3 regions of the Rhizobium sp. CB3090 genome follow, and region 2 is predicted to be linked to each of the others. Evidence: predicted binding sites of a transcription regulator. Region 2 holds the regulator's gene; each other region holds the start of a gene.
The links. Region 2 encodes LexA, which represses DNA repair genes until DNA is damaged. Its sites were predicted from a motif close to TGTTCNNNNTGTGTTCNG; they were not measured.

Region 1 (3,282 bases), 1.9 Mb from region 2:
CGCCGCCTATGACCGCGCCGGTTCCGGCGCCAATGGCTGTCCCCCTTTCGGTTGCCGTGCACGAGGCAAGGGCTCCGGCAAGAGCGATCGCGACGATAATTTTCTTCATGGCATTGCTCCCTGGTGTGTGAAGTCTTCAACAATATTTGGCTGGATTCAGATCCGGCCCATCAACAGCAGAATGAGAACGATGACAAAAACTAGTCCGAGACCACCCGACGGACCATAACCCCACCCCCGGCTGTAACCCCAGTTCGGGAGTGCTCCGATCAGTAGCAGAATCAAAATCACGAGCAGTATTGTACCAAGCATGGCGTAATCCTCCGCGTCGAGCGCCTAGAGCATCCCGCCAGAGCGACCTCACGCAAGCGGATAAGATGCGCTAGATACAAGTCCTGATGCGTCCTTTTCCGTTCTTGCCGATCGAGGCGCATCAATGCCGCTGTCGATAGAAACTTATTTCACGAGAAATTGTTCCGGCTCAGAAATAACAAGACGTGAACATGAGCCGGCATGTCGAGGCGAAATGTTAACGCAGACAGAGGAGCAATGCGAAGGAACACCCGGCGCCGAGTTCCATATATGGTTAAAAATTGCTTTAAATACAATATGTTGCGGTGAACGAAACGAGAAAGCGGACTTGTCCGTGATTCGTCAGCGATTCGTTCTGCATTTGGCCTTTGGTTAACCGTGCACTGAGACTGCCTCAGGGGAGACCTATCTCTTTGGGTGAGGGGATTTAAGCCAAATCGCTGGAAAGTAGTACTCTCTCGATCGAAATGGTTAATGCCGAGCAATTTTTTTGCAACGCGTATCACTGCGCCATTCTCCATTTGGATGAGCTTCCCCCTCCAAACGCTATATCTAGCAGTGAACAAATACAGTACATGCGATAATCTGCGATTCGTCGCCGATTCGTTCCGGCTTTGATCGATAAGTTAACGGTTTCAATCATTGCGCGAAACTCTGGGCTTTTTATATTACGATTCGCTCAAAGGTTAATTGCAATCCACGATTCGACGTGATTCGGCACTTCAACCCTACAGAGTCCTGTGCATTTCGTTCTGGAAGACGCTAGATGTTGTGGAGAACAAATGCAGAATTGAGGGAAGTCAGCGATTCGTCGCCGATTCGTTCCGGCTTTGGCCCGAATCTTAATTTCGAATCCTTCAGGCTGCAGTCCGGAGGAATTCATCTAATTTACAAATGGTTAACGATGCTTTCAAATGAGAGTGCGTTCCGTCGGATTCGCCATTCGGCTCGTGATTCACATGGAAAAGGAGCAAAATGGCGATTCACGATCTGGTGGGCTTTTGCGAATCAAAATCCATATATAGTAGTGAACGAAAACGGAACCAAACGGAGTCAGCGATTCGTCGCCGATTCGTTCTCAAGCTGTTCCCGACTCGTCGGGACTCGTTTTGGATGTGGGGAGAATGTAGCTCTTGGTTGAACCCGCCAAAGATAAAAACGCATCTTGCCGCCGTTGTTTTTTGAATCAGGTCTTGCCTTTGTCACATATGGTCGTCATCTCTTCTTCTCTTCCCTGGGGACCTTGCTGATCGGAAGACAGTGGTTTCTCGCCCATGCATGGACCTATGACTCAGACTTCGCAGCCAATGATCCTGAGCGGACGCGGCGTGACCGCGGTGCTCGGACCCACCAATACCGGCAAGACCCATTATGCCATCGAGCGCATGGTGGCCCACGGCAACGGCGTCATCGGCCTGCCGCTGAGGCTGCTGGCGCGCGAGGTCTATACCCGTGTCGTCGAGAAGGTCGGGGCGCAATATGTCGCGCTGGTCACCGGCGAGGAGAAGATTTCGCCGCCGAATGCGCGTTATTCCGTCTGCACCGTCGAAGCTATGCCGCGCGAGACGCGAGCCTCTTTCGTCGCCATCGATGAAGTGCAGCTTGCCGGCGATCTGGAACGGGGCCACATCTTTACCGACCGCATCCTGCATTTGCGCGGACGCGACGAGACGCTCCTGCTCGGCGCCGGCACGATGCGGCCGATCCTCGAACAGCTCTTGCCGGGAATCACGGTCGTCGAGCGGCCGCGGCTGTCGCATCTCTTCTATGCCGGGCAGAAGAAGATCACCCGCCTGCCGCAGCGCACTGCGATCGTCGCCTTCTCCACCGACGAAGTCTATGCCATCGCCGAACTCATTCGTCGCCAGCGCGGCGGAGCGGCCGTCGTCCTCGGCGCGCTCAGCCCGCGCACGCGCAACGCGCAGGTCGCCCTTTATCAGGCAGGCGACGTCGAATATCTGGTGGCGACCGATGCGATCGGCATGGGGCTCAATCTCGATGTCGATCATGTCGCCTTTGCCCAGGATCGCAAGTTCGACGGTTATCAGTTCCGCAATCTCAATCCGGCCGAACTCGGCCAGATCGCCGGCCGCGCCGGCCGTCACCTGAAGGACGGCACTTTTGGCGTAACGGGCCAGGTCGATCCTTTCGAGGACGAATTGGTACGGCGCATCGAAGGTCATGAGTTCGATACGGTTAAAGTGCTACAATGGCGCTCGAAGGAATTCGATTTTTCCTCGATCGCATCGCTGCGTGCGAGCCTCGAGAGCGCGCCGCGCGTGCAGGGCTTGACGCGCGCGCTGCCGGCAGTCGATCAGCAGGCGCTGGAATATCTGTCGCGCGATCTGGAGATTGCCGATCTCGCCAACAATCCGGCGCGCGTGGAAAAATTATGGGAAACCTGCGCGCTTCCGGATTATCGGCGGATTACGCCCGCCCAGCATGCCGATCTTATCGCCACCCTCTTTTCCGACCTTGTGCGCTATGGCACGGTAAAAGAGGATTTCCTGGCCGAACAGGTGCACCGCGCCGATCGGACGGATGGCGAAATCGACACGCTTTCGGCGCGAATCGCGCAGATAAGGACTTGGACCTATGTGTCGAACCGGCCCGGTTGGCTTGCCGATCCGACACACTGGCAAGAAAAGACGCGGGAAATCGAAGATCGATTGTCTGATGCGTTACATGAGAGGTTGACGAAACGCTTTGTTGATCGCAGGACATCTGTGCTCATGAAGCGCCTGAGAGAGAATGCGATGCTGGAAGCTGAAATCAGTGTGAATGGGGATGTCTTCGTCGAGGGGCATCATGTGGGACAGTTGACCGGATTCCGGTTCACGCCTATCGCGGGAACCGAGGGGCCGGACGCCAAGGCTGTCCAGACGGCCTCGCAGAAGGCGCTGGCGCTGGAATTCGAGGCGCGGGCCGCCCGTATCCATGCGGCCGGCAACAGCGATCTGGCGATCAGTG
Region 2 (3,282 bases):
CATCTTCTATGTCGGCCTGCGCTATGCTCTCAGCCTGTTTTTCGGCGTGGCACAGGCTTGGCCAACGAAGAAGATCGCAGCCTTCGGCGCGTTGATCACGGTGACGGCCTATTATCTCATTTCCGGCTTCGGGGTATCGGCAGAGCGCGCTTTCATCATGATGGCGATCATGCTGGTCGCCGTGCTCTTCGATCGGCCATCCCTCAGCCTTCGCAATGTGGCGCTGTCAGCGATCGTCATCCTCATTCTGTCGCCGTCGCAGGCACTCGGTCCAAGTTTTCAGATGTCTTACGCGGCGACGTTGGCACTGGTGTCCGGTTATTCGCTCTGGACGAAAAGACCGCATCGGGAGAGCATTCTCTCCCGGTTCCGGCTCATGCGTCCGCTGCTCTTGGTCTCGCGCTTCTTCGGAGGCATATTGTCGACTTCCTTTATCGGCGGCGCATCGACCGCTATCTTCTCGATAGAACATTTTCACCGATTGGCGACATATGGTCTTCTCGCCAATCTGGCGGCGATGCCGGTCGTCTCCTTTATCATCATGCCATTTGGCATGGCGGCTACGATGCTGATGCCATTTGGCGTCGATGCTCCATTCTGGCAGGTCACCGGCGCGGGACTTGATGTCGTCATCGCCATTGCCAAAACGGTCGCCGCTTGGGGTGGCAATATTCCTTTTGGCCGGCTACCGGTCTGGCTGTTTCCGACGGTCATAACCGGCTTCTTGCTGATGACCTTGCTGAAAACACGATTGCGGCATGCGGGTGCGCTTGTGATCCTCGGTTCGGTCGCCGTCGTGACCCTCAGCCCCGGTGTCCCAAAACCCGATCTGATGATCTCCGAGGATGGCACGCTGGTCGCCTTGCTGCGCAATGGTGCGTTGACGACCAATCGTGAAAAACCGCCCGATTTCATCTTCGGGCAGTGGCAAAGAGCCCTGGCGATCACTGAGCAGCAACCGCCGATGATGCTTCCGCCCGACAGCCAGCTCCCTAAAATCAGCAAATCGGACAAGCATCGCCGCCTGAGTTCCGAAGAACAGAGCGCAGTTCGAAAGGCGATGGATGCTGCACTGGACGATGCCGGGCAGGGCGGCTTCGCCTGCCAGAAAGGTGCGTGGTGCGTGGCAATGCTGGAGAATGGTGAGATGCTTGTCACCATTGAAGACGCTGCCTATCTCGCTGCGGCCTGCGACACTGCCAATATTGTCGTCACTCCCGTACGGCTGCGTCTGGATCGCTGCCGCTCCGGCGCGATGCTTTTTACCGGCGCAACGCTACGCCGGACGGGAGCTATCGAAATGAACCTCAGCGCCGACAAACCAGCAATAACGACTGCGTTCGACAATCTGACGCGGCCATGGAGCCTTCATCGCGCCTATGACTGGCGAACGGGCACTTTCGGAGCGCCGATCGCACGGGTGTCACCGGTCAGTGATAGCGGCGAATGAGGCCGACAAGCTTGCCTTGCACCTTCACACGATCCGGCCCGAAGATGCGGGTCTCGTAAGCAGGGTTCGCCGCTTCAAGCGCGATCGAGGCGCCCTTGCGACGAAACCGCTTCAACGTCGCCTCCTCATCATCGACGAGAGCAACGACGATGTCGCCAGGATTGGCAGTCGTGGCATTGCGGATAATGACGGTATCGCCGTCGAAGATGCCGGCATCGATCATCGAGTCACCCTTGACCTCCAGCGCATAGTGCTCGCCGGAGCCAAGCATGTCGGCGGGAACGGTGATGTCGTGGGTATTGTTCTGGATGGCCGAGATCGGAACGCCGGCGGCGATGCGGCCCATGACAGGGACCGAGACCGAACTGTTGTTTTCCTCATTCACTGGCCTGCTGGGAGCGGGTGGCGGCACAAGCTGCGGCTTGCCAAGGCTGCCCTCGATGACGCTTGGCGAAAAGCCGCGGCGCGGCTGTAGGCTCGGGCTATAGGCCTCCGGCAGCTTGATGACCTCCAGTGCCCGGGCCCGGTTCGGGAGGCGGCGTATGAAGCCGCGCTCTTCCAAAGCTGTGATGAGACGGTGAATGCCGGACTTGGACGCAAGGTCCAGCGCATCTTTCATCTCATCGAAAGATGGCGGAACACCGGACTCCTTCATGCGCTCGTGAATGAAGAGAAGCAGTTCCTGCTGCTTGCGCGTCAACATCGTTTTGAACCTCGGGACTGAGAAGGCGTCGTGAAACAAATCCAGAACGAACACTATATGTTCCATATGTGTTCCGCAAGCCCTTAAATTTTGGTGAAGATTTTGTAAGCGCATCAAATAAACGGGAACATAACAAGTCCTGGCCGGATGGATTTTCCCGATGTCTACGCGCTAAGCGGCGGAAATATATGCGAAAACTCGCAGCGTAAAATTTCGCCGGTCGGAAGCGACCCATCCCAAAAGCAATGAAAAGCCGCGTTGTTTGCTCAATAAGCTCTTTGGAGGACGATGCTCTACGAACGATGGAGAGCAAGCTGCAGATTAGGCAAGGAAGATCGGATTTCAGAGCGGCTGAGACTGGCGCAGTCACTAGTAAATTGGACCTGATTTCAATAGGTTGATTCCTTTCTCGAACTCCTGTGCCTATGTTCGAGCAAGGTGCGATCGTTTGCGATCTGCCTCAGCATGCTGTGCCCAGCCAGAATCATTTCGAAGAGGAAGGCCACAAAAGCGCCCATGAGCGCGATGACGGCAAGGCCGAAGAACCAGAGCAGCATCTGCTCGCGGAATTGCTGGCGAATCGCTCCGCTCATGAGGCCGAGCGTCGCAAGGCATGTGCACACACCGGATGCCGTGCCGAGCAGGACAGCAATCTCGAGCGCCAATGTTCGCCGCCGCAGATAGTAGAGTTGCAGCAATCGCGTTTCATCCGGGTCCTCCGAGGTCACCCGTTCGAAAAGGCTGTTGACCCGGTCGGAGACGCGAGCGAGCCTGGCCGAGAAGACATTCAGACACCCGGCAGTGCCGGCCAGCAAAAAGACCGGCGTCAGCGCTATTTGAATAACGTGTGCGGCAGCAGACGTTAGCTGGTCGTTCAGCACGCTTGATCTCCTTCCTATCCAACGTTGTCCGCTATCAGGTTCGGGGAGTTGCTTCGCCGAGGAAGCGCCTCAGTGTGAGCGAGGGGGCCGATCTCACGCGAATGTTTCACGTCGGTGGCGCCGGCGATTGTGGCATCTGTTCAGCGGTTCTCTTTTTGTGCATCGTCAAAGCGGCGGCAGCGACGTCGGATTTCTCCTCCCCGCCCACTTGGACAGTCGGCTGAGCGAATTCGATACCGTTTTCCATG
Region 3 (3,282 bases), 330 kb from region 2:
GAGAAAGCGTTTCTCATCAAGGTAGAGCCGCATCAGCGCCGCCTTGATGACCATCCCTGCGGCCGTTGCGTCGATCAGATCACGCTCGACGATCCGTCCGAAATAATTCATCGCCCAGACCGGTTCGTCATCGAGCCAGATCAGCTCCTGTCCGGCGAAATCCGTGCCGCCGAAATAGCTGTCGAGATACCGCCAGCGGCCGCTGGCATAGCCGATATCATGCGAACCGCTACGACAGGACGGCAGTCTCTCGCCATCGCCGACATAGGTTTCTGCCTTGGCAGCAACAATAAAATCGTTCAGCTCGGCAAGATCCGGCATGGGCCCCCTCCAATCATGATGAGGGATCAAAATGCCATGAGTATCGGTACAAGTAAAGAACAAATAGAGAACAAACAAAGGGAGCCACTACGGGTTTTCCCCGCAACCTTTGTGACCGATGTCGTCGTTCCAATCCTCGATCTTGATGGTTTTGGCTTCGGCCTTAAGGTCCTTGCCGCCCTTCGTCGCCTTGCCGGTCAGGACATTGTAGTCGCAGCTATAGCTGCCATCAGGATCGAGATTGTCTCGGTAGTCATAGGTGAAGCCGGCAACGACAAAGGCGTTGTTGCGGAAGGCGAGGGTGAGCGTCTGATGCCAGCGATCGCGCCCAATCGCGTCGTTCTGAGACATAACGGCGATCGAACCGTTCGGCATAGCCGCGATCGACGGCTCCTGGCCGAAGATACCGCCCGGCTCGCCGCGGCCCCATACCTTATCGGGCGCGGCGGCCAGCAGCTTGAGCAGCTGATGTTCTTTGTCGCGGAGATAAATGTAGATGCCGATCGCGGTCTCGTCGTCTGGCGGGGCCAATACCAGCAATGCGAGGTCCGGCTTACCGTCCTTGTTCCAGTCGCCGACCGCCGCGTCGATGATGCGGTCGGGCGCAATGGTATTTTCGGCATGAGCCGCCGATGTCACCGAAAGTAGAATGAGAGCGCAGGCAAGTGATTTCATCGTGATCTTCCCTCTGCGGTTTCATAGCCCAGGGTTGTGTCTTCGTCCATCGATACGCTCCAAAACATCGATGATGAAATTTATTGATGCAGCTATTGACTCTCGAACATAAATAGAACAAAAAAGAAACATAACGAGTAAGGAGCGCGTAAATGACCGATATCATTCGAGACGTTGCAGCATTCACCTCCATCGTCATGTTTGTCGCCAGCTTTTCCCTCATCATGATGGCGATGTGAATTTTATCCCCACGGGTGTCGCGATGCGCCCGTGATTCCTGAGGTCAACTTCTGGACTTTATCATCCGCTATGCCGAGAATGCAGCCGATTCATTTGGGCATGCGGAAAGGCATATGATGGCGGATATGGTGAGCAGCGGCGCAACGGGTGCGCCGGTCGGAGACACGCCGGAATTCGTGCATCTTCGCGTCCATTCCGCCTATTCGCTGCTCGAAGGCGCACTGCCGCTGAAGAAGATCCTCGCCAAGGCGGCCGGCGACAGTCAGCCGGCTATCGCCATCACCGATACGAACAACCTTTTCATCGCGCTGGAATTTTCCCAGAAAGCGATGGATGAGGGTCTGCAGCCGATCATCGGCTGCCAGGTGTCGATCGACATGGAAGATGGTGTCGAGGGCGAGAAGCGCGGGCCGCAACAGGCACTCGCCAAGCTGCCATCCATCGTGTTGCTTGCCGCCACCGAGCGGGGCTATGAGCGGCTGGTCGATCTCGTCAGCCGCGCCTATCTCGGCGGCGAAGGCAATCAGGCTGTCCATATCACCGCCTCCTGGCTGGAGGAGATCGGCACGGACGGCATGATCGCGCTCACCGGTTCGCTCGGCGGTCCGGTCGATATGGCGCTGAAGGAGGGCCACGCGCCGCAGGCGCTGTCGCGGCTACTGACGTTGAAAAGTCTGTTCGGCGACCGGCTCTATGTCGAATTGCAGCGTCACGGCACCTATGATCGCCGCCACGAACAGAAGATGATCGCGCTCGCCTATGAGCACGAATTGCCCCTGGTCGCGACCAACGAGGCCTTCTTCCCGACGCGAGACGATTACGATGCCCATGATGCGTTGATGGCGGTCGCCCACAATGCCATCGTCTCGGACGATACCCGCTTTCGCCTGACGCCGGATCATTATTTGAAGAGCCGCGCCGACATGGCGAAGCTCTTCGCCAACCTGCCGGAAGCCTTGGAGAACACCGTCGAGATCGCCCGGCGCTGCTCTTTCGTGCTGAAGACACGCAAGCCGATCCTGCCGCGCTTCACCGGCGCCACCGACGATCCGGAGGAGGCCGAGCGCGCCGAGGCGGCTGAACTGCGCGCCCAGGCGGTCGAAGGTCTCGACCGGCGTCTCGCCTCGCTCGGCATGGCATCGGGCTATGCGGAGAAGGACTATCGCGAGCGGCTGGAATTCGAACTCAGCGTCATCGAGCGCATGAAATTCCCCGGCTACTTCCTGATCGTCGCGGACTTCATCAAATGGGCCAAGCAGCACGACATCCCGGTTGGGCCGGGCCGCGGTTCGGGCGCTGGTTCGCTGGTTGCCTATGCGCTGACGATTACCGACGTCGACCCGCTGCGTTTCTCGCTGCTGTTCGAGCGCTTCCTCAATCCGTCGCGCGTATCGATGCCGGACTTCGATATCGACTTCTGCCAGGATCGCCGCGAAGAGGTGATCCGCTATGTCCAGGCCAAATACGGCCGCGAGCAGGTGGCGCAGATCATCACGTTCGGCTCCCTTCAGGCGCGCGCTGCCCTTCGCGACGTCGGCCGCGTGCTGGAAATGCCCTATGGTCAGGTCGACAAGATCTGCAAGCTGGTGCCGAACAACCCCGCCAATCCGACACCGCTCAGCAAGGCGATCGAGGAGGAGCCGCGCCTGCAGGAGGAGGCCGACAAGGAACCGGTCGTTGCCCGTCTGCTCGATATCGCCCAGAAGATCGAGGGCCTCTATCGCCACGCCTCGACGCACGCCGCGGGTATCGTCATCGGCGACCGGCCGCTGTCGAAGTTGGTGCCGATGTATCGAGACCCGCGCTCCGACATGCCGGTCACCCAATTCAACATGAAATGGGTGGAGCAGGCCGGCCTCGTGAAGTTCGACTTCCTCGGCCTGAAGACTCTGACGGTCCTGAAGACGGCCGTCGATTTCGTCGCCAAGCGCGGCATCACGCTTGATCTCGCCAGCATTCCGCTCGACGACAAGAAGACCTACGACATGCTCTCGCGCGGTGAAACGGTCGGCGTGTTCCAGGTGGAAAGCGCGGGCATGCGCAAGG

Region 1: a site for LexA is predicted at 1,386-1,403, ahead of QA646_RS15995 (helicase-related protein). Genes of this name have one in related genera too.
Region 3: a site for LexA is predicted at 1,099-1,116, ahead of dnaE (DNA polymerase III subunit alpha). Genes of this name have one in related genera too.

The regions. Positions count from the first base shown of each region.
Region 1 covers NZ_CP121662.1:3,326,003-3,329,284, reverse strand. Annotated here, with positions in the region: gene QA646_RS16005 (YMGG-like glycine zipper-containing protein) at 1-109, opposite strand, end outside; gene QA646_RS16000 (DUF3309 domain-containing protein) at 157-312, opposite strand; gene QA646_RS15995 (helicase-related protein) at 1,599-3,282, shown strand, end outside.
Region 2 covers NZ_CP121662.1:1,310,095-1,313,376, forward strand. Annotated here, with positions in the region: gene QA646_RS06420 (ComEC/Rec2 family competence protein) at 1-1,450, shown strand, start outside; gene lexA (transcriptional repressor LexA) at 1,431-2,153, opposite strand; gene QA646_RS06430 (DUF2721 domain-containing protein) at 2,543-3,034, opposite strand; gene QA646_RS06435 (mechanosensitive ion channel domain-containing protein) at 3,141-3,282, opposite strand, start outside.
Region 3 covers NZ_CP121662.1:978,113-981,394, forward strand. Annotated here, with positions in the region: gene QA646_RS04755 (DUF5680 domain-containing protein) at 1-321, opposite strand, end outside; gene QA646_RS04760 (hypothetical protein) at 409-996, opposite strand; gene dnaE (DNA polymerase III subunit alpha) at 1,353-3,282, shown strand, end outside.